DNA from 2 places in the Paenibacillus sp. 01T443 genome. Region 1 is predicted to be linked to the other one. Evidence: predicted binding sites of a transcription regulator. Region 1 holds the regulator's gene; the other holds the start of a gene.
The links. The regulator Rex, encoded in region 1, represses fermentation and respiration genes when NADH is low (regulators of the CRP and FNR family bind a similar motif). The targets are predictions, from matches to a motif close to TTGTGAAATATTTCACAA.

Region 1 (16,401 bases):
AGCATTCATAGGTAAGTTGATCATACCTGCAAATAGAATAATAGCCATGAGCATTCCTAATGCTCTTTTCATACCGATTCCTCCAATTCTTGAATTCATATCTACTTTAACCGTTTGGCAGCATTATTTACTCCATAGGTTTCCTCCTTTTCCCATATTTACGGTGTGCTACAAACTTAACACATTTCCAAAATTATATATTTCTAATATCCCGATCTTTTTTACAATTTTCTATCCTTTTTTTCTATTTTCAGAGTACAGATTAACCCATTGATTCGAATAAAGTTTACGTTAGACCCTCGCTTTGATAGCTTGATCCGTATAAAAAAAAGAGGCTAAGCCTAAGGGCTTAACCTCTTCCTCCGCGAAACTTCTGTGCATGTGCGCGGGCTTCGTCTGCATTTGTTACCCGGTTACGGCTCCATTCAATCAATATCCGGTCAATGTACCGCAGGCTTAACTTACCTGCAAAAACGGCTTCCTTCAACGCAAAACGGATAATTTCATCCGTATACCGATCATGGTCAAGCCATCCGGAGATCGTCTCGCACTCGATGGGAGACAATAATCTTCCGAACTCCTGCTCGAATACGCTGAACAAATCCGATGCTGGCGCTTGCTGCTGCTTTGCAGGCTGCCGATCAGCCTTTTTCGTTTCCCGCTTCAGCTCTGCAGTAAGCGAAGTAGCTTTTAACAGCCATCCTGTCCAATTATAGCGCTCCGATTGCCTGCCCGTGGAGCTGTCCACATATTCATCAATGGTTAAAAAATCTTCCTTCATCAACCGGCCGAGCAGTTGGCCAACCTCTTTTACGGTTAACCCCATACGCTCAGCCAGCTCCTCTGGCGTAGGAAAGTCATTCCTATCAGCATCCATGTAAACCATGATTTGCAGCAGCAGCATCGCTTCTGTGTCCGATAAACCAAGCTGGCGATACGTACGCAGCAGCATCGCCGATACATATACGCCGCCTTCCTGCACTGCAGCAGCCATACCATGCGAGTAAGCCTTCCATATCTCGTTGTTCACTGCCAGCTGCCTCCTATATTAACCTTTTATGACTTGTTAGCTTTCTTGACTAAGTTGTAAGTATCTCTCGCGATCAGCAGCTCTTCATTTGTAGGAACGACGAGTACTTTTATGCGGGAGCTGTCGGTCGTAATTTCACGCGCATCCTTGCGTCGCTCGGCATTGCGGGCTTCATCAAGCTCAATGCCGAGAAAAGAAATGCCATCACAAATCGCTTTGCGCAAAGCAACGGAATTCTCGCCGACGCCAGCCGTAAATACGATGGTATCTACACCGTTCATAGCAGCTGCGTAAGCGCCGATATATTTCTTCACACGGTAAGTATACATATCAAAAGCAAGTTTAGCGTTTTTATCGCCATCGACCATCGCCTCAGTAACCTCTCGCATATCGCTGCTTATCCCAGAAATAGCCAGCATTCCGCTGTGCTTGTTAAGCATAGAATTAACTTCATTTAATGTCAATTCCTCTTTATTCATAACAAAAGGCACGATTGCTGGATCAATATCACCGCTTCTTGTCCCCATCATTAGACCTTCGAGCGGAGTCATCCCCATGCTCGTGTCGAATGATTTTCCGTTCAAAATCGCTGCGCAGCTTGCCCCGTTTCCGATGTGACAAGTGATCATTTTGAGCGATTCCAACGGTTTTTTCAAATAGTCCGCTGCTTGCGCGCTCACATAGGAATGCGATGTGCCATGAAAACCATATCTACGAATTTTATGTCGGCGGTACAGTACGGTTGGAATTGGATATAAATACGATGTGTTTGGCATCGTTTGATGGAATGCGGTATCGAATACGACCGCTTGCGGAACATCCGGCAAATTCGTTTCTACAGCCGTAATTCCCATCATATGGGCCGGGTTATGCAGTGGGGCTAAATCAAATAATCTGCGAATCTCCAGTTTAACATCCTGCGTAACGAGTACGGAGCTGCTAAACACCTCGCCTCCGTGTACGACACGATGTCCAACCGCTTCGATTTCATTCAAATGGCTGATTGCGCCGAATTCTGGATTCGTAAGCATATCAATGACACGTTTAACAGCGGTAACATGATCGAGTATTTCACTTACATTACGAACCTCCGGCTTATCGACCGGTTCATGCGTGACAATGGAAGAATCCATTCCGATACGCTCTACGCGGCCGCTTGCCAGCACGGATTCATCTCTCATATCGTAGAGCTGATATTTTAACGAGGAGCTTCCTGCGTTGATGACTAGTACTTTCATTAGATCCGGTCCCCATCCTTATCATATTTAAAGAAGCCGACGCCTGATTTGACGCCTAAATGTCCTGCACGCACCAGTTTTTTCAGCACAATGGACGGACGGTATTTGAGTTCCCCGTATTCACGGAACATCCGGTCAAGAGCAGCAAGCACGGAATCCAGTCCGAAGCGGTCGCACATTTCAAAAGGCCCATGCTGGAAGGAATACCCTATACGCATTGCTCTGTCGATATCCTCTGCGGAAGCCACCCCTTCCTCCAATACATGAAGGGCTTCATTAATGAATAAACAGATGAGGCGGGATGTCACAAAGCCGGGAGATTCAAACACCATGACTCCTTTTTTGTTAATGACTTCTTCAACAAAATGTTTCGTCTGCACGAATGTTTCCTCTGAAGTCTTCAAACCGCGGACGATTTCAACCAAATCAATCTTAGATACGGGATATATAAAATGCATGCCAATCACGCGGTCAGGCTGCTTCGTTACACTGGCAAGCTCCGTTAAGCTAAGCGTAGATGTATTGCTCGCAAGAATAACATCCGGGCCGCAAATCCGATCTATGGCTTCGAAAACTGCTTTTTTCTGCTCCAAGTCCTCCGTAATCGATTCGATGACCAGCTCGCAATCCGACAGCCTTTCATAGCTTGTCGTTGCCTCTATTCTATTCATAATAAGCTTCTTCTCGGATTTCGTGAGCGCCCATTTTTCTATTTGTTTGTCCAGGCTAACTTCGATCATTTGTTTGCCATAAACAAGACGCTCGTCCGAGTGCTCAATAATAATTACATCCAATCCTTTTGAGGCAAGCATTTCTGCTATCCCCTGCCCCATGGTCCCCACGCCTACCACGCCTACTGTTTTTATATGCAATGTATTAGCTCCTTTAGTATGGTAAGTCTGCTTCTTATAACGAATTGAGAAGCATTCTCTGCAATAATAATTCAATCTTATTATAACGGTTTTCATCAAAAATAGAAGGCGGATAGACACTCCGCCTTCAAATTGTAATATTGTAAACGTTTTATGCTGCCGAATTTGTCGCAAATAGCGTTCTAAACTCATCTCCGCTAAGTGTTTCCTCACGCAGCAGCGTTTCCAGCGATTTCGTAAATACATCTCTTCTGGATTCTAACATCCCTTTTGTTTGCAGCATAAGCTCATCCAAAATCGTGCGATTCGTTGAAGCCCATACATCTTTTGTCATCATGGATCCATCGATAATGCCTAGCTCGGTCAAACCGGATTCCACTAATGTTTTAACAATATTCATAGCTTGCTCGAAATCGCCTCTCGATCCGGTGCTGCGGTCACCATAGAACATTTCCTCCGCTGCAGCTCCGCCAAGCGCAATCATAATTTGTCCATTTAGGAAATCTTTTGTATATAAATACTGATCCTGCTGTGGATTATGACGCACATAACCCAGTGCTTGTCCCCGTGGCGATAAGGCTACCTGTGAAACACTGCCTGGGCGTACCAGCTCCGCCATTATCGCATGACCAAGCTCATGAAGCGCGATGCGCTCACGTTCTTCCTTCGTCGCTTCCCGATCCGTCTTCTCGCCCATCATCACTTTATCGATCGCCATGGATAGATGATTTTCTGCGATTTGTTCACGGCTCTCCCGCATCGCATAGATCGCTGCTTCATTCATGACGCTCTCAAGCTGTGCGCCCGAGAAACCAAAGGATTCTCTCGCGATTCGATCCAAGTCAACGCCGTCTTCAATGGGCTTATTGTTAGCATGTATGTTCAAAATATGCAGCCTGCCCTTTTTATCCGGCAGTTCGACGCCGATATGGCGGTCGAAGCGGCCCGGCCGCAAGAGCGCGCTGTCCAGCATTTCCTTGCGATTAGTTGCTGCAATCAGCAAAATCCGCGGGGATTCATTAGCATGTATGCCATCCATTTCCGTCAACAGCTGATTCAAGGTTTGATCATATTCCCGCTGCTGTCCGCCGTCTCTTTTGCCGCCGATGACCTCGATCTCATCGATGAAAATGACCGCGCTGCTTTTTTTGGCTTTATTTGCTTTAGTACGCGCTTCTTTGAACAAATCCCGAACGCGTCCCGCGCCAACGCCGACATACATCTCGACGAACTCACTGCCAGAAGCAGCCAAATAGATCGAATCTGTATATTGAGCGGCAGCTTTAGCAAGCAGAGTCTTACCGGTTCCTGGAGGGCCCGCCAATAATATGCCTTTAAGCGGACGAATGCCCAGCTTTGCTATTTTTTCCTGATGAACAAGAAAATCAAGAGCTTCAACCAGCTCCTGCTTTGCCCTCTCCTGACCTCCGATTTGCTCAAAGGTAAAGGGAGTAGACTTTACGTCGGTACGCTGTTTCTGTCCGGTCATGGCCGTTAGTTTGCCTCTGCCGCGTGCAGCATAGACGACTGCAAAACCAATAACGCCAAGCATCAGCATAGGAGCGACATTTTGTCCGATAAAGATCAAAAACGCAATGACTATTGGCACCAAACCAATCGCTATTTCAATTCCATATTTCCGCATATTACCAAGCCTCCAATTCGTTAGAGGTGCGAGGCATTACGACGTATTTCACCGCTTCTGGATTTTTTATCGTAATATATACGTTTTTTTCATCCATTTCCGTTGAAATCGTTATATCTTTGTACGCTTTAGCTGCCTTATTCATGGCTTCTGGAATGTTGGAATAGGTTTTGGTCTCCATGGCTTCAGCAATATCGAACATAGCAGCATACCATAAATCCTCAAGCTGCTTATTTGGTTTCCCTTTAAACTTCAACGTAAGCTGACGGTCATCAAATATATCTTCGCCGTTAGCCTGAATTCTCTCATATACATCGCGAAGATTCGCATCCTCGTTTAATTCAATTGGAATGGTTACCTGCTCATTATCCATAACCGGCTTATCTGAAGAAACGACACCGGCTATTTCTTTAGCGACCTGCTCTAACGGCGCTGCTACTGCTACTTGATTGTAAATTGCCCAACCGCCAAATAAAACGGAAGCCGATATGGCTGCTGTAATTACTATTGGTATCACTCGCGGTCTCAACATATGCAAAATCCCTCCCGCAGCTTTTTATATGATTATTCCGTATATCAATTCCTCTATACGAGAGTATATCATGTATTTCTGCTGGATTCGTCCCGCAAATAAAGGAAACGGAGCCTTAAGGCTCCGTCCGAGATGGAAGTTTATAGGAATTAATGAAGTTTCCATTATCAAAACGATAGAAATCATAATGGTAATGAGCCGGGTTTTCACCGTCGCTGTAATAGATTTCCCACACTCGCTGACCATCAAGCAAGCCGGGCTGAATCCTTTTCACATCTGCTTTTGGCTGCTTGCTCTTGAACGTAGCTTTAAGGTCCTGCGCGGAAATTCCTTCTGAGGCTTTGATCACCTCGGGCAGCTTCTCCTCCGCTAACCATACAAATACATGCTCATCCGCTTTATTGATTCCTTCAATAATCCATGTTTCTTTATTCCAAGTATGGTGATAGACCTTTTCAACTTTAGAAAGCTCGGCAGCTTCTATAGCTTGCTTCTTGGCATCTTTAATTGCCGCCCATTGCGGATTTTGTATTTCATTGAAATAAATAAAACCGACTGTTAGAAGCAGCAAGAGACAAGCGATGATTACGAATAACCACCGCTGAACCGTCATGAACGGCGGACGTTTCCTTGCTGTGGCGCGCATTAGGCGTTAAGCAAGCGATCGAAGCTCGCCTGCGCCTCGTAACGAATTTTCTCCTCATCAAGCAAGGTGCATTCGCCGTTTTTCAAAACTTGCCGTCCGTCGATCCACACATGCCGAACGTCTCGCCCAGAGCCTGAATAAACCAAATGTGACACAATATCTGTCTTCGGATAGAAATGCGGCTGCTCGATATCAATTGCGATGAAATCAGCTTTTTTACCGACCTTTAGGCTGCCGAGTTTATCCTCCTGCCAGATTGATTTAGCCCCATAAATCGTTCCAAGCTTTAGCGCTTCCGAGGCAGGAATAGCCGTCGGATCTCCTGAAACCCCTTTATGAAGCAAAGCAGCGAAACGAATTTCCTCGAATAGATCGAGGTTATTATTGCTTGCTACGCTGTCTGTACCCAGAGATACCGTAACACCTGCGCGAAGCAGATCGGGAACGCGAGCAATTCCGCTTGCAAGCTTAAGATTGCTAACGGGATTATGCGATACGGCAACCCCTTTGGCAGCGAGCAGCTCAATTTCAGCGTCATTCAAATGAACTGCATGGGCAACGAGCGCGGGACGGGAGAAAAATCCTAGGCGATCCAAATGCTCGACAGGGCGAAGTCCGTAGTCTTTGACATTTTGTTCAACCTCGGTGATGGTCTCAGACATATGAGTGTGCAGAGGCAAATTATAATCATGCGCGGCCTGTACAAAGCGTTCGATATATTCAGGAGGACAGGTATACGGCGCATGAGGAGATATCATCGTCGTAATACGACCGTCTGCTTTACCATTCCAATCGCGTGCGAAAGCAATGGCTTCAGTAAGCTTAGCTTCCTGTACGTCAGGAGGGCAAAGCCCGATTACGCCTCTCGTCAAAACGCCGCGGATGCCGCTCTGTTCAACCATCTGTGCAACTTGATCCATGCGATCGTACATATCAACAAATGCCGTTGTACCTGAACGAAGCATTTCCACGATAGCTAAAGCGCTGCCAGCGCGGGTATCTTGGTCGACATATTTGCCTTCCATAGGCCACATCTTCTGTTCCAGCCACACCTGCAGGTTTTGGTCATCCGAGTAACCGCGAAGCAGGCTCATAGCGGCGTGTCCATGCGTATTGATGAGTCCTGGCATAAAAGCAAGCTTACTGCCATCCACTTTTTGAACAGCTTCAGAAAGCTGCTCAGGAGCTTGTGTACCTATGTACGTAATACGGTCGTCGGTTACGACCATATGTCCTTTAAATGTCGGGTTTTCATCATCCATTGTAATAAACAATCCATTTTCAATCCAAATCTGACTCATCCTGCGTCTCTCCTTCTCTAACTAAATAATAAGCTATACTAAGCAATTCCCTTGTAAAATCCGCATTTTGAATACGCACCTCATCTGGCACCCGCAGAATGGCAGGCGCGAAATTCAAAATGCCCTCTACGCCTGCTTCTACGAATTGATTAGCCACATTTTGCGCTTCAAAAGCGGGTACCGTGATGATTCCGATTCTGATTTTTTGTTCTGCAACCGTAGAGATAAGCTCACTCATGGGCAGTACTTTCAGATTATTGATGCTCGTTCCGATCTTGCTCGGATGAACATCAAATACCGCCGTAATTTGCATGTTATCCTTGGAATACTTATTGTAATTGCACAAGGCATGCCCCAAATTACCTGCGCCGACAAGCGCGACCTTGATCGTCTGATCAACCTTTAAAATCTGACGGATTTTTTCAATCAAATAAACAACATCATAACCGACGCCCTTTCGGCCGAACTCACCGAAATATGCAAGATCCTTACGAATTTGAGCAGGATTCAAATCAAGCTTTGTGCCTAAATCCTGTGAAGAAACGGTTTGGATTTCTCGATTCACCATTTCATTCAACACTTGGAGATAAACGGGAAGCCTTCTGACGACAGCCTCCGATATTTTCGTTTGCTTCATCGCTTCTCCTCCTCTGCGCTTGCCTCGTTATGATGAACCACGGGCTGGGCAGTTTTCTCTTCGCTTAGCCACTCCCGCATTCGTAAAATCATTTGATCCGTATGCATGGTTTCGATTTTTGGACCGGGCAAGGAATACAAGAAATGTTTCCCGTAATACGTATCGATCACCCTAGTATCATAGATGATGACGATTCCTTTATCCTGCGATGTTCTCACCAAACGGCCAAAACCCTGCTTAAAGCGAATAACAGCTTGAGGGATCGAAAGCTTCATGAACGGGTTTTGCTTTTGCCGCTGCAGCATTTCCGCTTTTGCCTCCGCTAACGGATGGCTGGGCGGTTGGAAAGGCAAACGCACGATCGCCAGACAGATCAATGCTTCACCCGGTATGTCCACGCCCTCCCAGAAGCTGCTTGTACCGAGCAGAACGGATTCAGGCGTTTGGCGGAAGCGTCTTGTAAGTTTTGTGCGATTGCCGCTGTCGATTCCTTGCCCCAGCACTTGAATGCCGGAGACGGAAAGCTTTTCTTTTAATGGCTCGTATACTTGTTTAAGCATGCGGTACGAAGTAAACAATACAAGCATTCTGCCCTTCGTTTCCTTTGCGGCATCAGCAAGCGATGCAACCAACATTTCCAAATAAGTATCATCGACGGAGACTCCCTTCAAAACAGGGAAGTTACGCGGAATGACCACCAGCGCTTGCTCCCTATAATTAAACGGAGAAGGCAGCTGCACCGTTTTTAACCTGCCTTGTTCTTCATACCCCGTTAGGCCAAGCTGCTCTTCGGCATACTGAAAGGATTTCTGAACGGATAAAGTAGCGGAAGTCAGTACGATACTTTCTTTCACATCGAAAAAGTACTTTTGCAGCTGGGCGCTTACATCAACCGGCACGCCATAAAGCTGCACGGAGCGGAAGCGGTAAACGCTGCTTGCTTCGATCCAAAATACAGAATCAGTAAGTTCTAACTTGATAAATGTCCGAAGCTCATCCTTTAGACGGGTTAAATCGCGGACAGCACCGTTTAGATCCGTAATCAGCGCTTGAACGGCTGAATCGTCAACACGATCCTTGATGTCCGTGACCATCTTGTCGACGGTGCGGACCACACGGTTCAGCTCGGTATGAAGATTTCCTTCTACCGTGACTCCGTCCTCCCACCCCGCAGGCAGTTCATTTTTCTTCAGYCTGCATACCGATTGTCCATTTTCGGTCGGACCATCCGACGAGGTAGTCGTGAAGCTATAGAACATTTCAAAGAGCTTATCCCAGTGTTCTTTTATTTCTTGGAAAATCGGAATAACCGTATCTATGGTCTCCAGCCATGAAGCCTGATGCGCGTCATCTTCATACAGAAGCTTTTGGCGAAGTCCCGGCAAGAGTCCCGAGCGCGTATCTTTATAGAGACGAAGCACAGCCTGCGTTAAAGAGAAATAATTGATCTGCATGCCCAGATGCTTGCCAGCCACCTCTTCGACATGATGCGCTTCATCAATAATGAGATGAGTATACGATGGCAGCAATCGATGATCTGCTTGGACATCGGTAAACAGCATGGAATGATTCGTTATGGTGACATCAGCTATATTGGCTTCATGCTTTGCCCGGTGATAAAAGCATCTTTTAAACCAAGGGCAGGCACGATTTAAGCATGAATCTGTATCACTTGCTACTGTAGACCAAAAGTCAGAGCCTTTGTTGCCAAAATTCAGCTCCTCTTGGTCCCCTGTCTCCGTTTCACCCAGCCATACGACCATTTGAGCTGCCGTCACCGTATCCTCGATGGGCGATACCAAATCTTTTGTGTTCACTTTGCCTTCAAATTTTCGCAGACATAAGTAATTCCCTCTGCCTTTGAAGATAGAAGCTCTAAAATCAAACGGTAAAATTTCTTCCAGAAGCGGCAAATCACGCTGCCTCAACTGCTCCTGCAAATTGATGGTGTGGGTGCTGACGACTACCTTTTTACCGTTTTGGATTCCGTAATAAAGTGCCGGTATTAGATAACCCAGCGATTTCCCTGTCCCCGTTCCCGCCTCAATAAGCAAATGCTGATTTTGATTAAGTGCGCTGTACACCTCTTGGAACATGGCTACCTGCGCTTCCCGCTCTTCGTAATTATCAAACTTTTGCTCGAAACGATGCCTTACGTCGGCTAGATAATTATCGAATGAAACATCGGTTAACGGCATGGAATTAACGCTGCCAGCCCGCGGCGGTTGTTCGTCGCTCCATTCTCGTACCTTTAACGCAAATTGATTAAAATAATCATATTCATTGGATTCAAATACGGTCCGATACTCCATTTCCAGCTGCGTATGCTTGATGAACCAGCTTAAATCGCTTCCGTCATCTACAAGCGCGGAAAGCCGCTGCAAAGTGAGCAGCGGCAGTTTGCGAAGCTTTTTAACCGTTTCGATTAGCAATAACGCGGTTGCCTTAGCGTCGCTATCTGCACGGTGATGCTGATCATGCGGGATACCGAAAAGCTCAGAGACAGCTCCAAGCTGGTACGTATTTATTGTAGGATAAAATATTCGAAGTAGTTCAATGGTATCCAGCCTGCGTCCCCCAAACGGACGTAAGCCGCAACGGCTCAGCGCTTGGTTTAAAAATCCGGCGTCAAAGCCAACATTATGAGCGACCAGCACCGCATCGTCCAATAATGGAACAAGGCTGTCGATAACCTCTTTGAGCGTTGGAGCATCCGCTACAACCGATTCATCTATGCCTGTTAGTTGTGTAATGAAGGCCGGTATTGGGATGTTAGGCCGAACAAAGGAGCTAAACGTATCGATGATTTCAAGCTCATCAGAAACGATGACCAGCCCAACCTGTAAAATGTCATCCTCCGAGCTATGTCCCGTCGTTTCTAAGTCCAATACTGCAAATTTCATTCATTCCCCGATCCTCTCACAAACAGCACAGCTCCGTGCTTCCGAAATATAACGATAATTGCTTAGGCGTTTCTTGACATGACTTTAGGTTGTTTAATGGATCCTTGAAGCTTGGGCATACATCATAAGCCTTCATGAATAGTTGTTCGGCTTGCGCCAAGTTCATATGCACCGCTTGAATGCACCCTAGCGCATTATAGCCCATTGCCAGCCATTTGGGGAAGTCCGTCAATGCAATCAACAATTGAAAATGTCGCTGTGCCTCGCTCCAATTTTGGAGATGCATGTGGGTCATGCCCAAAAAAAGTCTTGCCAAATTGCATTCAGGCGATTGGATAATGACTGATTGAAATTGCATCGCCGCTTGCGGAAACATAAATAACTTATAATAGCCTTGTCCTTTAGATATGACTGATGCGAGCTCGTCTGGAATTTCTAAATCAGCTGTGTTGCAAGTTGCTGTTTCGCTAACAGGCAGATTTTGCTGAGCCGCTCCTGTGGAGACAGGCATCTGAGGTATTGCTGTCAGATCGCCTTGCTGCTCCTTAAACTCAGCAAATTTCTCCTCAAACACAAGCCATTGCTCAATAAATGTATCGCTGACCTTTTTCAGCTCATTCATCTGCTCGTCGTAATGCTGTTTTTCCTGGACATCTGCATCTTGATACTGCTCAATGATTTGATCAAGCATGTCGTTCATGGATGAAAACATATGCTGGAACATACCGCATCCCGCCTTCGCCAAAGAATTAAGGAGTGTTATGTTCATTTTTTGTTTTAACGAGGTTTTTCATACAACAACCCATTCGTTACATAATGCAGGGATTAACGTAACCGTTCGTCAAATTAAAGGATAGTCGAGTGAAGCTCCTCATTCAAGATCTGAAGGGGGCGATTATTCGCATCCAAAATGGTAACGATCGGTCTATGCTCCCTAGCCTCGTCATCCGTCATCATCGCATAAGAAATAATAATAACCTGATCGCCAGGCTGTACCTGCCGTGCTGCGGCTCCATTTAGGCAAATGACACCAGAGCCTCGCTCACCTGTAATCACGTAAGTTTCGAAACGTGCACCGTTATTGTTGTTAACAATCTGCACTTTTTCATTTTCCCATAGATTAGCTGCATCCATCAGATCTTCATCAATGGTAATGCTACCTACATAATTCAAGTTCGCTTCCGTTACGGTTGCCCGGTGCAGCTTGGATTTCATCATCGTTCTGAACATGCGCGTTCGCCTCCATTGCCTGTAAAATGCGATTGTCGATTAGCCTTGTTGTCCCGAACTTTACGGCTAATGCCAATATTAAAGGTTGATTCATTGCAGCAAGAGCTGCATTTGCTTCCGGTAACTGCAGCGACGGATACTGAAGCAGCTCAACATAGTCGATTACCGCTTCGCTCGCTTTAGAAATCTCTTCCTTTACCCTTGCGACAAGCAGCTCTGCCGTCATGTCATCCTCATTCATCCAAATGGCTGCCAGCTGCAAGCTTTTTGACAGAATAACTGCCTGCTCGCGCTGTTCGGCATTGAGATAGACGTTTCTGGAGCTGAGAGCAAGGCCGTCCGGCTCCCGAACGATCGGACAAGGAATGATTTGAACAGAAAAATTAAGATCATTGACCATTTGTTGGATAACGGCAACCTGCTGCGCGTCTTTCATGCCAAAGTAAGCTCGATTCGGAGCGACTAGATGAAACAGCTTGCTAACGACTGTGCCAACTCCGTCAAAATGGCCTGGACGCGAAGCTCCGCATAAACGATTCGTCACTTGATTAACGATGACGGTTGTAAGCGGTTTTTCGGGATACATTTCTTGTACCGAAGGAATAAATACGATCTCCGTTCCATTTTCTTCAGCAATCGCTATATCTCTTTCTTCATTTCTCGGATATCGATCCAGATCCTCATTGGGTCCGAATTGAAGCGGATTTACGAAAATGCTAAGAACGACTGCATCGTTCTCTGTATCCGCTTGACGCAGCAAGGAAGCATGCCCCTCATGCAGAAAACCCATCGTAGCCACAAACCCGATCGATTTGTTTTGTTCGCGCAAAGCGGATATTTGATTTTTCAGCTCAGCCTTCGTACGGCAAATGATCATGTCAGCCGGACTCCTTTCTTCGGCAAATCGTTCTTGTCGTTTACAGGGTCCTTCTGGCCTTCATTCGCACCGCCGTATAATGCTGGAATGACTGCGGGCTGGGCAGAGAACACATGTGCTTCCTCGGGAAATTGACCTGACTTTACCTCTTCCACGTAGGATTGGATCGCGTTTCTAATCGTCGTTCCAATATCAGCATAGGTTTTAACGAACTTTTTCTCGAAATAAGGTGAAGAGTATTGCAAAATATCATGATATACAAGCACTTGGCCGTCACAGCCTCTTCCCGCGCCAATACCGATTATCGGTATCGTGAGCATTTCGCTAATCATCGTTGCTAGCGGTTCAGTCACGAGCTCCAGAACGATACTGAAAGCTCCGGCTTCCTCTAGCGCTTTCGCGTCATTCATTAATCGCTCAGCATCCGCATCAAGCTTACCTTGAACTTTATATCCGCCGAGTTGATGCACGGATTGCGGCGTTAATCCGATATGTCCCATCACCGGAATACCGGCTTTGACAAGCGCCGAAACATCTGATGCAATATCAGCGCCGCCTTCAAGCTTCACCGCTTGGGCGCCGCCTTCTTGCATTATTTTAGCTGCATTCCGCAGCGTAGATTCACGTCCGATTCCGTAGGTCATAAAAGGCATATCGGCTACGATAAACGTTTGCTGGGCACCCCTGGCAACCGCTCTTGTATGATACACGATATCGTCAATTGTTACGGGTATTGTCGTATCATAGCCAAGCACGACATTCCCGAGCGAGTCTCCGACAAGAATAACATCGATTCCAGCTTCTTCAGCAAGCTTGGCTGAAGGATAATCGTAAGCTGTCAAAACGGAAATCGCATTGCGGTCCTGCTTCATCTTCTTTAGATTAGTAATCGTCAGTCGTTTCCTCATCAGCTTCATCCCCTGTTCAATGATAGGATAAACACAAAAAAACCTTTTAGCCGCTGCTAAAAAGGTCCCCAAACTGAAAAGGAAACGTTTGCTTGTTGTGCTTCCTTCTGTCTCGGTCCCTACGGCTCAGAGCAGAGTGTGCATTCCCAACCATTTACATATTTTTAATCATCATCAGTGCAGCTTCCTCAGAATACCGCCTGATAGTTCTAGTTTACCAAACTTTCCGCATTCCGTAAACGACATGAAATGCACTATAGCGGTTCACCCATTTCTGCGGAGAAAACAGGCTTGATCGTACCGTCTGCGAGCTCGATTCTTATCGCTCCGCTCTCGTCAAGACCGATCGGAACGCCAACAATATCTCCTTGCGGTGTAATTAGCCTCGCTGGCTTGCCTAAGGAAACGGATAAAGCCTCCCAAAGCGTTACAATTGGGCTAAACCCTTGCTCTTGGTAAAGAAAATAAAGCTGCTCCCATTCCTTCAAAAAATCTGCAATGACGGTTTCCCTTGTCCATTTCTTGCCGCTGCGAATGCGAAGCGAAGTTGCTTTCTCCAACAATTCGACCGGATAATCCGATTCCTCTAAATTCACGCTAATGCCGATTCCTGCTATAACATAACGCAGGCGTTCATCCTCTGCCGCAGATTCGAGCAGTATGCCGCTTATTTTTTTGCCTTCGATAAGTAGGTCGTTTGGCCATTTGATACCAATCGGCAGAGCGGTCACGCGCTTCAAGCTCCTGCATAAAGCAACGGCCGTAAGCAGCGTAAGCTGAGGAGCAAAATGTATGGGGACAGACGGACGAAGCACCATGCTCATCCATACGCCTTTGCCTCGCGGCGATACCCATCCGCGTCCCATTCGCCCGCGTCCGTTTACCTGCTGCTCCGCGAGGAAGAGCGTGCCTTCAACGGCGCCTTCTTCAGCAGCCGCCCGCGCTAAATTTTGCGTAGATTCTACCGTCTCAAACGAATGAACGGTTTTGCCAAATATCTTTGCTTCTAAACGATCAGCCAAGTCCTCCGTTGACAGATGTTCCGGCACGCTGATTAAACGGTAGCCAAGCCGCCTTGACGCCTCAAAATGATATCCCGCGCCTTCAAGTTTGCGAATTTGCTTCCAAATCGCGGTTCTGCTAACTCCAAGCTCTTGACTTATGCTCTCTCCCGATACATATTCACCGGGCTTATCCATAAACAATTGAAGCAAAGGCTCATGATTCATGAAAGGTGACCTCCTAAAAGTCTTGCGGAGCAAAACTAGCTTCGTAAGCATGTACATTGTTTTGCTCAGCAAAACTGACTTCGTAATTAATCCCAGAGCGATGCTTGTAGGAGCAAAGCATTTTTATCATTTTCAAGCTCGCCGGCAGCGACAAGGAGCAGCAATTTATTTAAATATTCGCTTACCCATGGTCCCGCCTGCTTCTGCATATGGCTTGTTAAATCCTTACCACTGACGCTAAGCTCCTTGAGCTTGGAGATGAACATTTGCTCAAGCCATTCATTTAACTGCCTTAGAAGCGAATCTGAGAAGCTTGGCGTCGATTCCGGAAGCACATGCATGATTGAAAGCCAATCAACCATAGCTTGTTTACCAAAACGAATCGCAAGGCTTAACCATTTGATGCGCAGCCTATGTTCATTTGCTTCATACCCGCTGTTTATCATTTCCCGATGAATTTCAACCATCGACAAAATTGATTTAGTTCGCGCATTCGACAATCGAAGCACCTGCAGTGCTTGCTGCGCCGCATCATATGATAATTGCAATCCAATCGCCAAAGCAGACCATCGCAAATCGACAGCCATCAGCTCATGCAGTCTCGCAAATAACGCTTTGGTCGTGTTTGACTGTTCTGCCTGCTTAAGCGCCGTCTCTGTTTCTTTGGCAAAAGGCTCTTTTAGATGCAGCAATAGGTCGCTTGCGACGAGAAAATGCAGGGCTCTCTGAGGAGAGCCGCCTGTTAGCATCTTATCAAGCTCAGCCTGTACCCGCTCCATTGCAATAAATTTGAGCAATGCCCGGTGCTGCTTAAGCGCTCTCCAGGTCCGAAACGCCGGATTAAGCTGATATACGCCGATAAACCGGACAGCCCGCAGCATTCGAAGCGCATCCTCCTGAAAACGCGCATTCGGATCACCAACGGAGCGCAGACTATTGCTCCGTAAATCCTCCATCCCGCCATAGGGATCAAGCAGCTCTCCGTCTGCGGCAAGCGCCATTGCATTCATCGTAAAATCCCGGCGCAGCAAGTCCCCTTCAAGGTCAGTTATGTAAAGCACGCTCTCTGGCTTGCGATGATCCTCATACGCTGATTCAAGCCTGAAAGTAGTCACTTCATAGCCAATGTCCTCATTGATTACCGTAATTGTTCCATGCTGCAAGCCCGTCGGAATGCAGTGCTCAAATAGTTCAAGCACCTGCTCCGGACGGGCTGAAGTTGCAATATCGACATCTTTTATTGGTAAGCCGAGAACTGTATCTCGCACGGCGCCGCCTACGAAGAAGGCTTCGAAATGATGATCTCGAAGCCGTTTAACGATGGGAAGCGCGGATAATATCAGGTCGGAAAAT
Region 2 (16,401 bases), on a different contig from region 1:
GAGATCGGACACTTTATGAATGCAGTTGCTGAACGCAGCTGTGCCAGCTGCCACAGGCAAAATGCTTGCTGGGAGGATAAGTTTTTTCACACCTACAAAATGATGACGGATATGATGACGGTCGTGGAGGAGAAACGTGTGCCGTCTGCTAAAGAAATACCGAAGACTTGGTCAGCGCACTGCGTCAAATCCTCGCAGGTGCTAATAGACATGAGCCAGCAATACGAGCTATATCAAAATAATATGCACTGGAAGAAACAAATATACGACTCCCGTCAACTTGTGGCAGACCAGCTGCAAGGCGTGTCGCAAGTTATGGAAGATTTAGCTAAAGAAATTAAAAGAGAGGGGCAAACGCTGCACTTACAGGAGGAGCAAATTCGGGAGGCGGTGGAAGGACTAGGGTTATCTGTTCAGGGTATTGATATTGTGAGCCTGGAGGAGGGGAATGTGGATATAGAGGTGTATCATTCGTTTGGGCAAGGCTACGACGAATGCCGAAAAATTATTGCTCCGCTGTTAAGCGACATCTTGGGTGAGCATATCGCAGTAAAATCTGAGATTCCCCCAACGAGAAGCGGTGAGCCGACGCTAGTTGCATTTGGATCGGCGAAGCAATATGAGGTAGAGACAGGTATTGCAGGCGCCGCCAAGGGAGGAGATTTGCTGTCAGGAGACAGCTTTAGCATGGTTGAGCTTGGAAACGGTAAGTTTGCCGTCGCGATTAGCGATGGAATGGGGAATGGCGAGCGGGCGCGGCAGGAAAGCAGTGCGGCGTTATCGATTCTCCAGCAGCTGCTGCAATCCGGAATGGATGAGAAGCTTGCAGTAAAATCTGTGAATTCCGTGCTCTTATTGCGTTCATCCGATGAAGTATTCGCTACCGTCGATTTGGCGATTGTGGATCTCTACACAGCGCAAACGACGTTTATGAAGATAGGCTCTACTCCGAGCTTTATAAAACGAGGAAATGAGGTCATTCCAATTACTGCAAATAACTTGCCTATCGGAATTCTTCAGGATATTGATGTCGACTTTGTATCCATGCAAATGCAATCGGGCGATACCCTTGTCATGATGAGCGACGGCATTTATGATGCGCCTGGCCTCGCGGTTAACAAGGAGCTCTGGATGAAGCGCATTATTAATGAGCTTGAAACGGATAATCCTCAGGAGATGGCAGATGCGCTGCTCGAGAAGGTGGTGCGCCACCATAATGGAGAAATTGTTGATGATATGACGGTGCTTGTTGCGCGCATTGATAAGCATTTGCCGGAGTGGGCATCATTCCGCTTCCCTGGCGTAACGCGCATGGAGCGTCCAAGGACGGTGAGCTGATCCTATTTTAAAGCCATGCGGATTGAACGTTAGAACGGTGAGCTGGCGTTTATTCTATCGTGTGGGTATTTAGCTATAGCCCTTTTGTCCGTCGGCTGAGTTGGAGCTGGCGGTCATGGGGCTTCTTTTTTGATTGGCAACGCACAAAAATTCTAATTATTTCTAATTACCCCTAAATTGAACCAATGAAACGGCGGGGTAAGTTCTTTTGACTACATACTGCTAGAACGATGAATGAGATTGGAGGTTTTGTTTTACATAACGTAACTGCAGGGTAGGTGTCCGTAGGCAGATTGGTGTTTATCTATCTTTTTGCTAGACTAGCTGTTTAACCCTCTTAAAAAAGGCAAAGCTAATAGAAAGGCTGAGGCGAAGCCTGTGCTTACGAAGCTGTGTTTGTTACACAAACACGAAGCCTGCGCTTACGAAGCTGTGTTTGTTACACAAACACGAAGCCTACGCTTACGAAGCTGTGTTTGATTCTCAAACACTAAGCCTATGCTTACGAAGCTGTGTTTGATTCTCAAACACTAAGCCTATGCTTACGAAGCTGTGTTTGTTACTCAAACACTTTAGGAGGGTAAACGATTATGAAACAAATATTGTTGATTACGGATGGCTGCTCCAATGTCGGGCTCAGTCCAGTAGTGGCGGCTGCGCATGCGCAGTCGGATGGGATTTCGGTTAATGTGGTAGGCGTGCTGGATCATGGTGATGTAGGTGAGCTGGGCGCTGCGGAGATCGACGAAATTGCGCGTGCGGGCGGCGGGCTAAGCAGAATGGTAAATATGCGGCAGCTCTCGCAGACCGTGCAGATGATGACACGCAAGACAGTCGTGCAGACGATCCAGCTAGCCGTGCAGAAGGAATTGAAGCAAGTTCTTGGCAATGGATCAATTGAGGCGCTGCCGCCAGAGAAGCGCGGAGATGTGGTGCGCGTAATCGATGAGCTGGGGGAAACGTCGCGCCTGCAAGTGGCACTGCTCATTGATGCAAGTGCAAGTATGAAGCCTAAGCTTGCGGCAGTAGAGGAAGCTATACGTGATCTGATGCTAAGCCTTCAAGCAAGACAAGGAAAAAGTGAAATATCTGTTTTTCATTTCCCTGGCTCAAGGCATGGTGATGATTGTGTAATGGATTTAGACTGGACGAGTCACCTTAACGGCGTGCATGCTATTTTCCCGAAACTGCAAATGGGTGGAACGACACCTACTGGCCCTGCGATTATGCAGATTGTTGATTTTTATCGTAAGGGCGATTATGGTAGACAGAGCAGAGACGAAACGGATGGGATGATGAGTGACTACGTCGTTTAAGGTTGATCTTCGCCGGGGCACGGTGGTGACCGGCAAGTGGAAGCAAGGGCGGTACAGGGTAGAAAGGTTGCTTGGGGAGGGCGCAAACGGTAAAGTATATCTCGTACAGCGTGATCGCAGCTGGTTTGCGATGAAGCTTGGCATGGATGCGCTTGATCTTCAATCCGAAATCAATGTATTGCAATCTATCGCAAAGCAGAAGCAGCACGGACAGGATTCCTACCTTTTTGATGTGGATGATTTGTATGGTCCGGATGGAAAGGAATATCCCTTTTATATTATGCGCTATGTGCTTGGTGCCAAGGTGAATGAGTACTTGAAGCAGCAGGGATCGGAATGGTTTCCGCTCGTTGGCTTGAATCTGCTGGGTAAGCTGACGAAGCTGCATCAAGCGGGCTGGGTATTTGGCGATTTGAAGGTTGAAAACGTGCTGGTAGCTGACTATGGGCATGTTGAGCTTGTTGATTATGGCGGTGTGACAGCGGTAGGTAAGGGCATTCGCCAATTTACTGAAATCTATGACCGCGGCTACTGGAACGAGGGCTCGCGGTCGGCTGATCCGAGCTACGATCTTTTTTCCTTTGCAGTGCTCTGTATACAGCTGCATGAACCAAAGCGTCTGCATCAGCTGACCGCGGAGCTTTTACCGCAAAATCGATCCGCAATCGAGCTAATGCAAATTGTTGGAACGAGCGAGGCGTTAAAGCCGATTGCTGGCTGGCTGCGGAAAGCTTTTGCGGGACAATTTACGGATGCGGGCGACGCAGCTGCGGCATGGCGTTTATTAATGCATAGGCGTGATACGCATATGCCCTCTGCAACACCTGGATGGTTGAAGGGGCTTGCGGTTGCATCTGCAGTGCTGCTAGGAACATCGGTATATTGGCTGCTGCGTAACGTATTATAGCAGCTTGGAACGGGAAATGAAGGTGAGGTACTACCTATGAATCTGCAAATCGAACTTGAGAAAGCGGCTGTAGAGCGCAGGCTTTGGTCAGCCGGCGATTGTATCGTAGTGGCAGTTTCCGGCGGACCGGATTCAATGGCGCTTTTACATATGCTTTCAACAATATCAAAGGAAAGCCATTTATCCATAATAGCGGCTCATGTGAATCACGGATTTCGAATAGAGGAATCTGCGCATGAGCTGATGGTCGTTCGGGATTTCGCGGAACGGCTAGGGGTGATTTGTGAGACTGTGACGCTCGATATGCCCGCATATATAGAAGAAACGCGCATGAATGGACAGGCTGCCTCCCGCGAGAAGCGTTACGCTTTTTTGCATGAAATTGCAGCACGGTATGGAGCTGGGAGGATTGCGCTTGCCCATCATGCGGATGATCAGGCCGAAACGGTGCTTATGCGCTTAATTCGCGGAACAGGATTAACCGGGCTGGCTGGAATGCTTAGCAAAAGAAGAGAAAAAAACGTGGAACTTATTCGCCCGCTGCTTCGTATGAACAAGTCAGACCTTCTGCGTTACTGCGAAGACTATCATATTCCTTACTGCACGGACAGCAGCAACAAGGAACGCCATTATTTCCGAAATATTATTCGGCTAGATATTTTACCGTATCTGTCCAAGCATAATCCGCAGCTGTCCCAATCGCTTCAGCGCCTTGCAGAAGTAGCGGGGGCGGAGGATGAGTGGATGGAGAAACAAACCGAAGCGTTATTTGCGCAGCTCGTTACTTTATCCCCCAATGAATGCGCGATTAGCTGCATCGATTTGCACGGTCTCCACGTCGCTTTACAAAGGAGATTGATTAAACTAATATTAAGTTATCTTTCTAAGGAAACGGAAAAGATATCCTTCGAGCAGATTGAGACGATGAGGATTGCCGCTTCCGCACATGCGCCTGCAACTTGGCGAATCGACGCTGGAGCCGGAATTCGCTGTGCTCGAGAATACGATAGGATGCGATGGATCAGTGAATCGCAGCTTGCGTTAACTGAAACAAGCGCCTATTTGTACGAGGTGGGTAAGGAAACAGCTGAACTTGCGGTCGAGCCATGCGGGTGGGCATTTGAGATTGTCCACGCTTCGGCGGTAGACAGCCGTAAGCCAGTATCGCGTTACGAGGCCATCTTCGATGCATCGGAGTTATCGTATCCGCTTGTCGTTCGAAATCGACGTCCGGGGGACAGAATTCAGGTTTTAGGATTAAATGGCTCAAAAAAAGTGCAAGATATGTTCGTTGATGAGAAAATCGCACCGCTGAAGCGGGAGCTTTATCCTTTGCTGTTCGATGCAGCTGGGAGGTTGCTCTGGATTCCGGGCATTCGAAGATCAAGTCATGCTCTGACGGATGCGCACACTAAAGACGTGTTGTTCATAAGGGCAGGCAACGAATAAGGAGCACTGGTACACTCATAAACATAGTTAAGGCGTAGGGGGATTTCTACTTTGCAGAATGATATTCAAGAAGTATTGTACGACGCGCAGCAAATTGGTGATAAGGTAAAAGAGCTTGGCGAAACACTGAGCAAAGATTTTAGCGGGCGTAATCCGCTCGTTATTTGTGTATTGAAGGGCGCGTTTATTTTTATGGCCGATTTGGTCAAAGAAATAACAGTACCGCTTGAAATTGATTTTATGGCCGTATCCAGCTATGGGCAATCCACGAAGTCATCTGGCGTAGTTAAAATTATCAAGGATCTTGATGTTTCGGTCGAAGGCCGCGATGTTCTGATCGTCGAGGATATTATCGATAGCGGGCTAACGCTCAGCTACTTAATTGATGTTCTCGAACGTCGAAACGCGAAGTCTGTTACAGTTGTAACCTTGTTCGATAAACCGGCGCGCCGCACAGTTGAACTGGAAGCGGATTACAAAGGCTTTACGCTGCCGGACGAGTTTGTTGTCGGTTATGGACTGGATTTTGCGGAAAAATACCGTAATCTACCTTATATTGGTATTTTGAAACCGCAGGTCTATGAAAAATAGCAGCGATTCACCCGTACATGCCCTTCTCCGTATACCTCTATTGTTATGGAAAGTCATGATATGGTAAAATATTTTAAGCGTCTGAGAGGAGGTTGGGGATGAATCGGATCATCCGTAATACTGGTTTTTATTTAATTATCTTTTTGGTGACCGTTGGGATTTTTCAATTTATCAGCAGCCAAAATGACACGACAGTTGGATTGCGATATGACGAGCTTCGCGCTGCGGTTGAATCAGGCAATGTTAAGGAACTGAGTGTTAAGTATGAGAATCAAACTTATTTTGTTTCTGGTAAATATAATACAAAGCCTGCAGGCGCAGAAAGCGATCAATTTGTATCGAGGGTCAGCGTCAAAGCAGAGGAGAAGATCCTCGCTTGGCAGGAGCAATTCGGTTTTAAGCTAGAGAGCAAGGAAATGGACCAGCCAAGCATTTGGCTTACATTCCTCACCTCCATTATTCCGTTTGTCATTATTTTTGTCCTGTTCTTCTTCTTAATGAATCAAGCGCAGGGCGGCGGCGGCAAAGTCATGAACTTTGGCAAGAGCAAAGCGCGGCTTTATGATAATGAGAAGAAACGGATTACATTTGAGGATGTTGCAGGCGCTGACGAGGAGAAACAAGAGCTCGTAGAGGTTGTTGACTTCTTGAAGGATCCGCGTAAGTTCAATCTGGTAGGCGCACGTATTCCTAAGGGCGTATTGCTTGTGGGTCCTCCGGGTACAGGTAAAACCTTGCTTGCTCGTGCAGTAGCAGGGGAAGCGGGCGTACCTTTCTTCAGTATCTCCGGTTCTGATTTCGTAGAGATGTTCGTCGGTGTCGGCGCATCCCGTGTACGTGATCTTTTCGAGAACGCGAAGAAAAACGCACCATGTATCATTTTTATCGATGAGATTGATGCTGTAGGACGTCAGCGTGGCGCTGGTCTTGGCGGCGGACATGATGAACGTGAGCAAACGCTCAATCAATTGCTTGTTGAAATGGATGGATTTGGCGCTAACGAAGGTATTATTATCATTGCGGCAACAAACCGTCCGGATATTCTGGATCCAGCCCTTCTCCGTCCAGGCCGTTTTGACCGTCAAATTACGGTTGACCGTCCAGACGTGAAAGGCCGCGAAGCTGTATTGAAAGTACATGCTCGCAATAAACCGCTTGCTAAGGACGTTAAGCTTGAGATTATTGCCAAGCGTACGACAGGCTTCAGCGGCGCTGATCTTGAAAACTTACTTAACGAAGCAGCGCTTCTGGCTGCTCGTCGCAATAAAAAAGATATCGCTATGGTTGAGGTTGATGATGCGATTGACCGAATCATTGTCGGTACGGAGAAGAAAAGCCGTGTCGTTAGTGATCGTGAGAAACGAATTGTCGCATACCATGAAGCGGGACATACCATTGCAGGCTTCTTCTTGGAGCATGCGGATATGGTTCATAAAGTTACGATTATTCCTCGCGGCCGCGCAGGCGGATACGTCATCATGCTTCCGAAGGAAGACCGTATGCTTGTCACCAAGCAGGAGCTGCTTGATAAAATTACCGGTTTGCTTGCAGGCCGTGTAGCAGAAGAGCTGTTCATTGGCGAAATCGGTACAGGTGCTTACAGTGACTTTAAACAAGCGACTAGCATCGTGCGTGCTATGATTATGGAATACGGGATGAGCGATAAGCTTGGTCCAATGCAATTTGGCAGCTCGCAAGGTCAGGTATTCTTGGGCCGCGATATCGGCCATGAACAAAACTATTCCGATGCGATTGCATATGAGATCGATCAAGAAATGCAATCCATAATTACGGGATGCTACGATCGCGCGAAGAAGCTATTGTCAGAGAAGAGCAAGGAAATGCACTTGATTGCTCAAACGCTGCTTAGCGTGGAAACGCTCGAACTCGAGCAAATCAAACGTTTGGTTGAAACAGGTTCTTTGGATGGCAGCCCGTCTTCTGATGCAACTACAACTGAACCGATTACTGAGCCGATTGTTGAAACGATTGGCGATGTGAAGGTACGCATCCAAACTCGTGAACAGGATGAAGCGAAAGATCCAGTAGTCCTGGAGAAGCGCGATAACGCAGAAGATCCGGACAAGAACGAGTAGATTTCTGATATTAATGGCTAGCTATAGTCGTCCTGCTGCTTGTAAGAAGTGGCAGGACGACTATTTTTTTCTTTATTAATGTTCGGATTTAGCCTATAATACGGGTATAAACCATTAGCGAAAAAACAAAAAAGCTAACACGATGGTTTATATTTTTTGGCCATATGTTACATAAATGTTACACGATTGTAAATTTGATGGTTATATGTTACATAACCTTACATTAAATCATTGACGTTTATTTTTTTGTAACTATAATGAAATAATAGCGGCCAAGATCAGCAAGAATAAGAAGGTAAACAGGGGTTGCACAGCATTACCAAAACTCAGAGCAAGGGAGAGAACACGCATGAAAAAAACATTTAGCTTAATGCTTGTAATGATGATCTCGTTGACACTAGTGTTGTCGGCTTGCGGAGCGAAGAGTAACAATGAGGGCGGAGCAAACACAGGTACTAATGAGGGTACTAAAGTTGAATCCGATGGAACGGGTAAAGACTTTAAGATCGGTATGGTTACTGATGTAGGCGGCGTACATGACAAATCCTTCAACCAAAGCGCTTGGGAGGCTCTTGAGACCGTAAAAGCCGAGACGGGTGCTGCTACTAAGTTCTTGGAGAGTGAAGGCGAAGCCGATATGGAGCCGAACCTGAACAGCTTCGTTAAAGAAGGCTACAACCTGACTTGGGGTATCGGTTTCTTATTCAATGATGCGCTTAGCAAAGTAGCAAAAGAGAACCCTGATGCTAAGCTCGCTGTCATCGATAGTGTTATTGAAGCGCCAAACGTTGCTTCTATTACTTTCGCTGAGCATGAAGGTTCTTTCCTGGTTGGCGTTGTGGCGGGTCTTATGACCAAAACAAACAAAATTGGCTTTGTAGGCGGAATGGAAATTCCGGTTATCAAAAAGTTTGAAGCTGGCTTTAAAGCAGGCGTTGCTGCCGTTAAACCTGATGCTAAGGTTGAGGTAGATTATACTGGTGATTTTGGTAAGTCAGACCTTGGTAAATTGGCTGCTGCTACAATGTACGATGGCGGAGTGGATATTATTTTCCATGCAGCTGGCGGAACAGGTAACGGTGTATTTAATGAAGCAAAAGCCCGTAAGGATAATGGAGACGATGTATGGGTTATCGGTGTAGATAAAGACCAATCGTTAGAATTTGGTGATGAAATTACGCTTACATCGATGATGAAGGGCGTTGAAGCGGCGGTTCATAAAGTATCGAAAGATTTGATCGCCGGGAACTTTGCAGGCGGTACGACGCAAGAGCTTGGTTTGAAAGATGATGCTGTTGGTTTGCCGGAAACATCTAAAAAGAACGTTCCTGCTGATGTGCTTGCTAAAGTAGAAGAATACAAAGCAAAAATCGTTAGCGGCGAAATCAAAGTACCGACTGAATAGTTTTCACCATTCAATGGTATCCTTTGATTGAGGATCGTTTGTTGATGGATCAGACAAGACCGGCTTCGGCCGGTCTTTATTCATTTTTAACAAAAGAATCTATAAGTTTTCTCGCTTATCGGATTCTTAATTTGCGATTCATGTTTACATAGGGGTAAAAACCGGGGAGATGATGAAGAATGGACCGGAGCATAACAGCAGTAGAATTAAAAGGAATCACCAAACGGTTTCCTGGACTGGTTGCCAATGATTCCATCAATTTTGAATTGAAAAAAGGTGAGATTCATGCGCTGCTTGGCGAGAATGGGGCAGGAAAATCAACGCTTATGAACATCCTTTTTGGCCTTTATCAGCCAGATGAGGGTGAAATTTGGATTAACGGAAAACAGACCGTTATAGAGGGTGCCTCAAAGGCTATTGATCTAGGCATCGGCATGGTGCATCAGCATTTTAAGCTTGTGCAGCCGTTTACGGTATCAGAAAATATTGTACTTGGAAATGAGCCTGTAAAAGGGTTGAAAATTGACTACAAGCTTGCAAATGAGAAGGTTCGGACGATCTCCGAGCGTTATGGTCTGAAAGTAGATCCTCAGGCGCGAATTAAAGATATTACAGTAGGTATGCAGCAGCGTGTTGAGATACTAAAAACGTTATACCGCGGTGCGGAAATTGTTATTTTTGACGAGCCGACTGCCGTATTGACCGTTCAGGAAATCGAGGAGCTAATCGAGATTATTCGCAACCTGGCTGCGGAAGGCAAATCGATTATTATCATTACGCACAAATTGAAAGAGGTCATGGCGCTCGCAGACTCCGTAACTGTTATTCGACGCGGCAAGGTGATCAAAACCGTGACAACGAAAGAGACAAATGAGCAGCAGCTTGCGGAGCTGATGGTTGGCCGGGACGTTTCCTTTGAAGTTCAGAAAACAAAGCAAGAGCCTGGCGAGGTTATTTTATCGGTAGATGCTTTACAGATGAAGGGCGAACAAGGCAAAAATGCTTTGAATGGCGTTAGCTTTAATATCCGGGCCGGAGAAATTGTCGGGATAGCGGGAGTTGACGGCAACGGGCAAAGCGAGCTCATTTATGCGATTACAGGAATGCGTAAGGTTGATAGCGGCAGTGTAAAGCTGAACGGCCATGATATGACCAACCGTTCGCCGCGGCAAGTCTCGGTAGCCGGTGTAGGCCATATTCCAGAGGACAGGCATAAGCATGGCTTAGTACTCGACTTCAGCGTTAGTGAAAATATGATTTTAAACACATACTTCGAACCGGAGTTCGGAAGGTCGATGTTCATTGATTACAAAGCAATGGATGTGCTGTCCGATAAGCTCGTGAAGGAGTTTGACGTTCGATCATCGGGCATTCATACCCATGCGCGCGCGTTATCAGGAGGCAATCAGCAGAAGGCCATTATTGCGCGTGAGCTGCACAAGGATCCGGATTTGTTGATTGCCGTGCAGCCGACTCGCGGGTTGGATATCGGCGCTATTGAATATGTGCATAAACGGTTAGTCCAGGCCCGAAACGAAGGCAAAGCCATTTTGCTTGTATCCTTTGAGCTTGATGAGCTTTATGCCTTGTCTGATCGCATCGCGGTCATGTACGAGGGCAGGCTGATGGGTGAGGTTGATGCGGAACGCAGAGATGACCAGCAGCTTGGACTAATGATGGCAGGAAATAAATCTGCCGCAGCTGCTGCGGCAGAAGGGAGAGGATAGCGTACATGGAAACGTTGAAGAAAATATTTAACAAGTCGTCTATCCTCATACCGATCGTGGCAATTGTACTCGGCCTTATCATCGGGGCAATTGCGATGCTGGCGGGTGGGTATAACCCAATTTTAGCCTATACATCTTTGCTGGATAAGCTGTTTAGTTCTCCGTATAACATTGGCGAGGCGATCCGTGCGATTACGCCGTTGATCTTTACTGGACTTGCGGTATCGTTTGCATTCCGTACAGGGCTGTTTAATATCGGGGTAGAAGGCCAATTTGTAATGGGAATGACGGGAGCGACCATTGTAGGCGTGCTGCTCGATTTGCCTTGGTACATTCATGCTCCACTGGCCGTTGTTACAGGAGCCGTATTCGGTGGGTTATGGGCAGGCATAGCAGGGTATTTGAAAGCAAAACGCGGAGTTAATGAAGTTATTTCATCCATCATGCTGAACTGGATTGCGCTGTTTCTATCCAACTTTATCGTTGCGAAGTTCCTTGTTGAGAAGGGACAGCAGAAATCAATGCCGATTCATGAGTCTGCGATGGTAAAAATTGACTGGCTCGTTAAACTGATGGATAACGCTCGCATGCACTGGGGTACCATTATTGCCATCCTTTGCATCATTTTGTTCTATATTGTGCTTTGGCGCACAAAGCAGGGCTATGAGCTTCGCGCAGTCGGCCATAATCCAGATGCGGCCTTGTATGCGGGCATGAACGTGAATGTGACAATGGTCAAATCGATGTTTATTAGCGGTATATTTGCAGGACTCGGCGGCGTATTTGAAATTTTGGGCGTCTTCGGTAATCAGACCGTTATGGCTGCTTCACCTGGTTACGGTTTCGACGGCATTGCGGTAGCCCTTCTAGGCGGCAATACACCGATCGGGGTGCTTCTTGGCGCAATTCTATTCGGCGGACTTAGCTACGGCTCGGCAGGCATGAGCTTTGGTGCAGGAGTACCTCCCGAGGTTGTGCGAATTGTAATCGGCGCCGTTATTTTCTTCGTTGCTTCGCATGGATTAGTGAAGTGGTTCTTGAAGCCTTTTCTAAATAAACGTGCAAGCAAGCGGAAGGAGGCGGTGTAGAATGAACGTGCTCGAAGTCATTGGACAGCTTATTAATACAACGCTCGTGTTTTCCACCGCGCTTATCTTTGCGGCGCTTGGCGGGATGTACTCCGAGCGTTCAGGCGTCGTTAACATTGGACTAGAGGGCTTGATGGTGTCCGGCGCATTTGCAGCGGCAGTCGCTACTGAGTATGCCATACAAGCCGGTCTTGGGAATGCTTCGCCATGGATCGGGTTTATTGCGGCAGGCATATACGGTGTGCTGGTAGCGCTGTTGCATGCGATATCAACGATAACGTTCCGTGCCGACCAAACCGTAGTGGGTGTCGTTATTAATATTCTCTCGCTCGGCTTGTCACTCTACCTAACCAAAAGCTTGTATGAAGGTTCAGGACAAACGCCGCTTTTGGAAAATGTATTTCACAAATTGCAGATTCCTTTCTTATCGGAAATCCCTTTGCTCGGCAAAGCGATTTTCACCGCGTATCCAACGACTTATATCGTTATCGCGCTAGCTTTTATCAGCTACTTTGTCTTATTCCGAACGCCTTTCGGATTGCGTCTGCGCGCGGTTGGGGAGCATCCAAGCTCTGCGGATACTGTGGGTATCAGCGTTACGAAATATCGATACATCGGCGTGCTGCTCAGCGGCGCGCTGGCGGGTCTTGGCGGTGCGACGATTACGTTGACCACGACAAGCAGCTTTGCTCATAATACGATTTCGGGCCAAGGCTTTATCGCGCTGGCAGCACTGATATTCGGAAAGTGGAATCCGCTCGGCGTTGTTGGGGCCGCAATGTTCTTTGGTCTTGCGCAAGCGCTCAGAAGCTTTATGCAGCGGTTTGAATTCGCGCAGCAAATTCCGGCTGAGTTTTTCTACATGCTTCCATACGTTTTGACGCTCATCGTTTTGGCAGGCGCTGTCGGCCGCTCGAATGCTCCATCGGCACTTGGGCAGCCTTACGATCCTGCAAAGCGGTAGTCGTCCAAAAGTCTCTTTCCATAACGGAAAGAGGCTTTTTTTATTTATAGAGGTGTGAAACGAGTGCATTTGACGAAGAGGAAGGAGGGAGCTGTTTAAGCTTGTGCATTGCAAAAAAGGCGCGTTCACACCGAATGCTGCCCATATACGGCTATCAAAATAATTAATTTTAATTTGCTGCCCCAAAATGGCCTTTAATACATTGACAGTAGCATCTACCGCGTGTAAATTAAAACTTAATCAAATGAATTTATCCCTTTTGGTTTAAACTATAGGTAAGCGACTTTCTAAGTTTGTGCATCAATTCACAAAGTTGAGCTTGCCGTATAACGGAATGGGCATTATCCCCCATCCCTCATAAGAGGAGAGGATCTACTGTGGAAGCACTGGCACTGGAACGCAAGGCGGAGCAAAACCGAGAGCTGCGTGAACGGTTGTTACAGTTGAAGAAAGAACGGAATGCAATCATATTAGCCCATTATTACCAGCGTGATGAAATTCAAGAGGTTGCCGATTTCCGCGGGGACTCCTTTCTGCTTGCACAGAAGGCAGCTCAAACCGATGCCGATGTAATCGTATTTTGCGGCGTGCATTTTATGGGCGAGAGCGCAAAGATTTTGGCACCTAACAAGACGGTTATTATTCCCGATGAGCGTGCCGGCTGCCCGATGGCGGACATGGTGAGCGTGGATGGCTTACGCAAGCTGAAGGCTCAGCATCCAAATGCGAAGGTCGTCACTTACATTAACTCGTCTGCTGAAATTAAAGCGGAAACAGACATCTGCTGTACGTCTGCGAATGCGGTTAAAGTCGTCAATTCGGTAGAGGGTGACGAGGTCATCTGGGTACCGGACAAGAACCTTGGTCATTACGTGCAGCAGAATACCGATAAGAAAATGATTATCTGGGAAGGCTACTGCAACACGCATGACATGTTGACGGTAAAAGACGTTGAAGAAATGAAAGCGAAATACCCGAATGCGCAATTTGTCGTGCACCCGGAATGCCGCCCAGAAGTTGTTGAGCTAGGTGATTTTGTAGGCAGTACAACCGCTATCATTAAATATTGTAAAGAATCGGACTGCCAAGAGTTTATTGTCGGAACAGAGGATGGTACAGGCTACCAGCTTCGTTTAGACAGCCCGGGCAAAACGTTCCATTTTGCATCTAAATATTTGGTTTGCCCTAACATGAAGGTAAATAATTTGAAGAAGCTCGTTAAAGCGTTAGAGACGATGCAGCCTCAGATTTATGTACCGCCGCATGTTGCGGATCAAGCCCGTTTATCCTTGGAGCGCATGTTACTCGTGAAGTAATATGCGCTGCTCCTATGCTTGAAATATAAGATCGATAAGCTATACCTTTATTTATTGCTTATATTTCATTTAGAGACGTAAGCAGCCCAGCAAAAGGTCGGCATTTGCCGTTTACGCTTGGAGGAGCTATGATGATTCCCAGATATTTAGTCGATGTGCAGCTGAGTGAGCTGCCTGTTATTGAAAAAGATGTTATCGTTATCGGGGCCGGCATTGCCGGTCTTTTTACCGCTATTCGGGCAAGTGAAAACAACTCCGTCCTTATGATAACGAAAAAATCGCTGCTGGACAGCAACACGCGTTATGCCCAGGGCGGTATTGCCGCGGTTATTTCGGATGAGGATTCACCCGCATACCATAGGCAGGATACACTCGTAGCAGGCGCGGGCTTATGCTCCAATGAAGCAGTTGATGTACTGGTTCACGAAGGCCCTAAAGGAGTTCGCCGCTTGATCAAAATGGGAACGCAGTTCGATTTGGAAAATGGTGAATTTGCGCTTACGAAGGAAGGCGCGCATAGCCAGCGGCGTATTTTGCATGCCAATGGTGATGCAACCGGCTTCGAAATTGTACGAGCTCTTTCCGAAACGGCGGTAGCTAATCCGAAAATTGAGGTTTGGGATGATCATTTCGTTATCGATTTGGTTACGCAGGACGATGTTTGCTGCGGTGCCATCGTACAGAAGCCAAACGGTCAACGTTTGTTCGTCAAAGGTAAAGCGGTTATTCTCAGCTCGGGCGGTGCCGGTCAGCTGTATCGTTATACTACCAATCCTGAAGTTGCAACGGGAGACGGCATTGCAATGGCTTATCGCGCAGGCGCGTACATACAAGATGTAGAATTTATTCAATTTCATCCGACCTCGCTTTGTTATCCGGGTGCACCTAGATTTTTGATTTCGGAGGCTGTCCGGGGAGAGGGTGCGTATCTTCGTAATATTAAGGGAGAACGGTTCATGGAACGTTATCATGAGCAGTTAGAGCTTGCTCCCAGGGATGTCGTAGCGCGAGCGATCGTCAGCGAAATGGAAGAGACGAAGTCGACCTTTGTTTATATTGATATTACGCATGAATCGCCGGAAATGGTCAAGCATCGTTTTCCTACTATATATGAATACTGCTTGAGATACGGCTTGGACCTCACTTCGGACTGGATACCGGTAGCGCCGGCTATGCATTATATGATGGGCGGAGTGAAAACCGATCTAAATGGGGAAACAAATATTAAGCGTTTGTTCGCTTGCGGTGAGGTTTCTTCAACCGGCGTACATGGTGCCAATCGGCTTGCCAGCAACTCGCTTTCCGAAGCGATTGTTTTTGGCAGAAGAATTGTAAAGCGCATTGACGAGCTTCCAGGCCATTCGGTTAAGCCTACTATCGAGAATGAAATAGAGCGCAGCAGCACACCAATTCAGGCAGTTGTAGAAAGACGGCTTAAACTGCAAAAAATTATGGTGCGGTATGCAGGTCTGCGAAGAGATGCCAAGGGCCTTGAAAAAGGGCTTGAGGAATTGAAGCGGCAGCTGCCGATTTATCAATCGATACTAACAGAACGCGAAGAGTATGAATTTGCTAATCTGCTTACATGTGCGTTGCTGACTACGGAGGCTGCGCTCTCGCGCGAGGAAAGCCGCGGTGCGCATTTCAGGGAGGATTTCCCGGTTCGCGATGATGTGATGTGGAGAAAGCATACGGTGTTGCACCGTCTATATGGAATGACGGAGGAGCGAATAGAGGATGTTTGAATGGACGGCAGGAGGTTATGATACAGCAGTTCGCGAGCAAATTCGCGGCTGGCTGGCTGAGGATATAGGCAGCGGAGATATAACGACGGAGACGACGATCCCCAGGGATTCACGCTCGAAGGCTGTTATTCATGTAAAAGAAAGCGGCATTATCGCAGGACTTCCGATAGCGAAGCTTGTGTTTGAGGTTGTGGATTCATCGCTTGTATTCCTTCCGAATGTGCAGGACGGCGATCATGTAGATAAAGGAACGGTACTCGCTACAGTAGAAGGCAGCACGCACAGCTTGCTCATTGGCGAGCGTCTAGCGCTTAATTTGATGCAAAGGCTGTCAGGCATAGCGACCAAGACGCGCGCTTTTGTCGATGCGCTTGAGGAGCTGCCGGTTCGGCTAGTCGATACACGCAAAACAACGCCAGGACACCGTATGCTTGAGAAATATGCGGTACGCATAGGCGG

Region 2: the regulator Rex is predicted to act here: its motif matches at 13,175-13,192, upstream of nadA (quinolinate synthase NadA).

What each region holds. Positions count from the first base shown of each region.
Region 1 is NZ_JBFTPE010000001.1:223,491-239,891, forward strand. It holds gene AC1DLI_RS00985 (family 43 glycosylhydrolase) at 1-72, opposite strand, end outside; gene AC1DLI_RS00990 (DnaD domain protein) at 350-1,030, opposite strand; gene AC1DLI_RS00995 (acetate/propionate family kinase) at 1,057-2,268, opposite strand; gene AC1DLI_RS01000 (3-hydroxyacyl-CoA dehydrogenase family protein) at 2,268-3,140, opposite strand; gene AC1DLI_RS01005 (AAA family ATPase) at 3,292-4,785, opposite strand; gene AC1DLI_RS01010 (hypothetical protein) at 4,787-5,317, opposite strand; gene AC1DLI_RS01015 (cell wall elongation regulator TseB-like domain-containing protein) at 5,433-5,930, opposite strand; gene AC1DLI_RS01020 (amidohydrolase) at 5,963-7,264, opposite strand; gene AC1DLI_RS01025 (redox-sensing transcriptional repressor Rex) at 7,245-7,901, opposite strand; gene dinG (ATP-dependent DNA helicase DinG) at 7,898-10,804, opposite strand; gene AC1DLI_RS01035 (hypothetical protein) at 10,821-11,528, opposite strand; gene panD (aspartate 1-decarboxylase) at 11,651-12,034, opposite strand; gene panC (pantoate--beta-alanine ligase) at 11,961-12,911, opposite strand; gene panB (3-methyl-2-oxobutanoate hydroxymethyltransferase) at 12,908-13,819, opposite strand; gene AC1DLI_RS01055 (biotin--[acetyl-CoA-carboxylase] ligase) at 14,074-15,048, opposite strand; gene AC1DLI_RS01060 (CCA tRNA nucleotidyltransferase) at 15,135-16,401, opposite strand, start outside.
Region 2 is NZ_JBFTPE010000022.1:48,243-64,643, forward strand. It holds gene spoIIE (stage II sporulation protein E) at 1-1,338, shown strand, start outside; gene AC1DLI_RS28150 (vWA domain-containing protein) at 1,929-2,654, shown strand; gene AC1DLI_RS28155 (protein kinase domain-containing protein) at 2,638-3,561, shown strand; gene tilS (tRNA lysidine(34) synthetase TilS) at 3,598-5,010, shown strand; gene hpt (hypoxanthine phosphoribosyltransferase) at 5,062-5,601, shown strand; gene ftsH (ATP-dependent zinc metalloprotease FtsH) at 5,700-7,697, shown strand; gene AC1DLI_RS28175 (BMP family lipoprotein) at 8,047-9,102, shown strand; gene AC1DLI_RS28180 (ABC transporter ATP-binding protein) at 9,282-10,829, shown strand; gene AC1DLI_RS28185 (ABC transporter permease) at 10,835-11,917, shown strand; gene AC1DLI_RS28190 (ABC transporter permease) at 11,919-12,881, shown strand; gene nadA (quinolinate synthase NadA) at 13,259-14,197, shown strand; gene nadB (L-aspartate oxidase) at 14,329-15,942, shown strand; gene nadC (carboxylating nicotinate-nucleotide diphosphorylase) at 15,935-16,401, shown strand, end outside.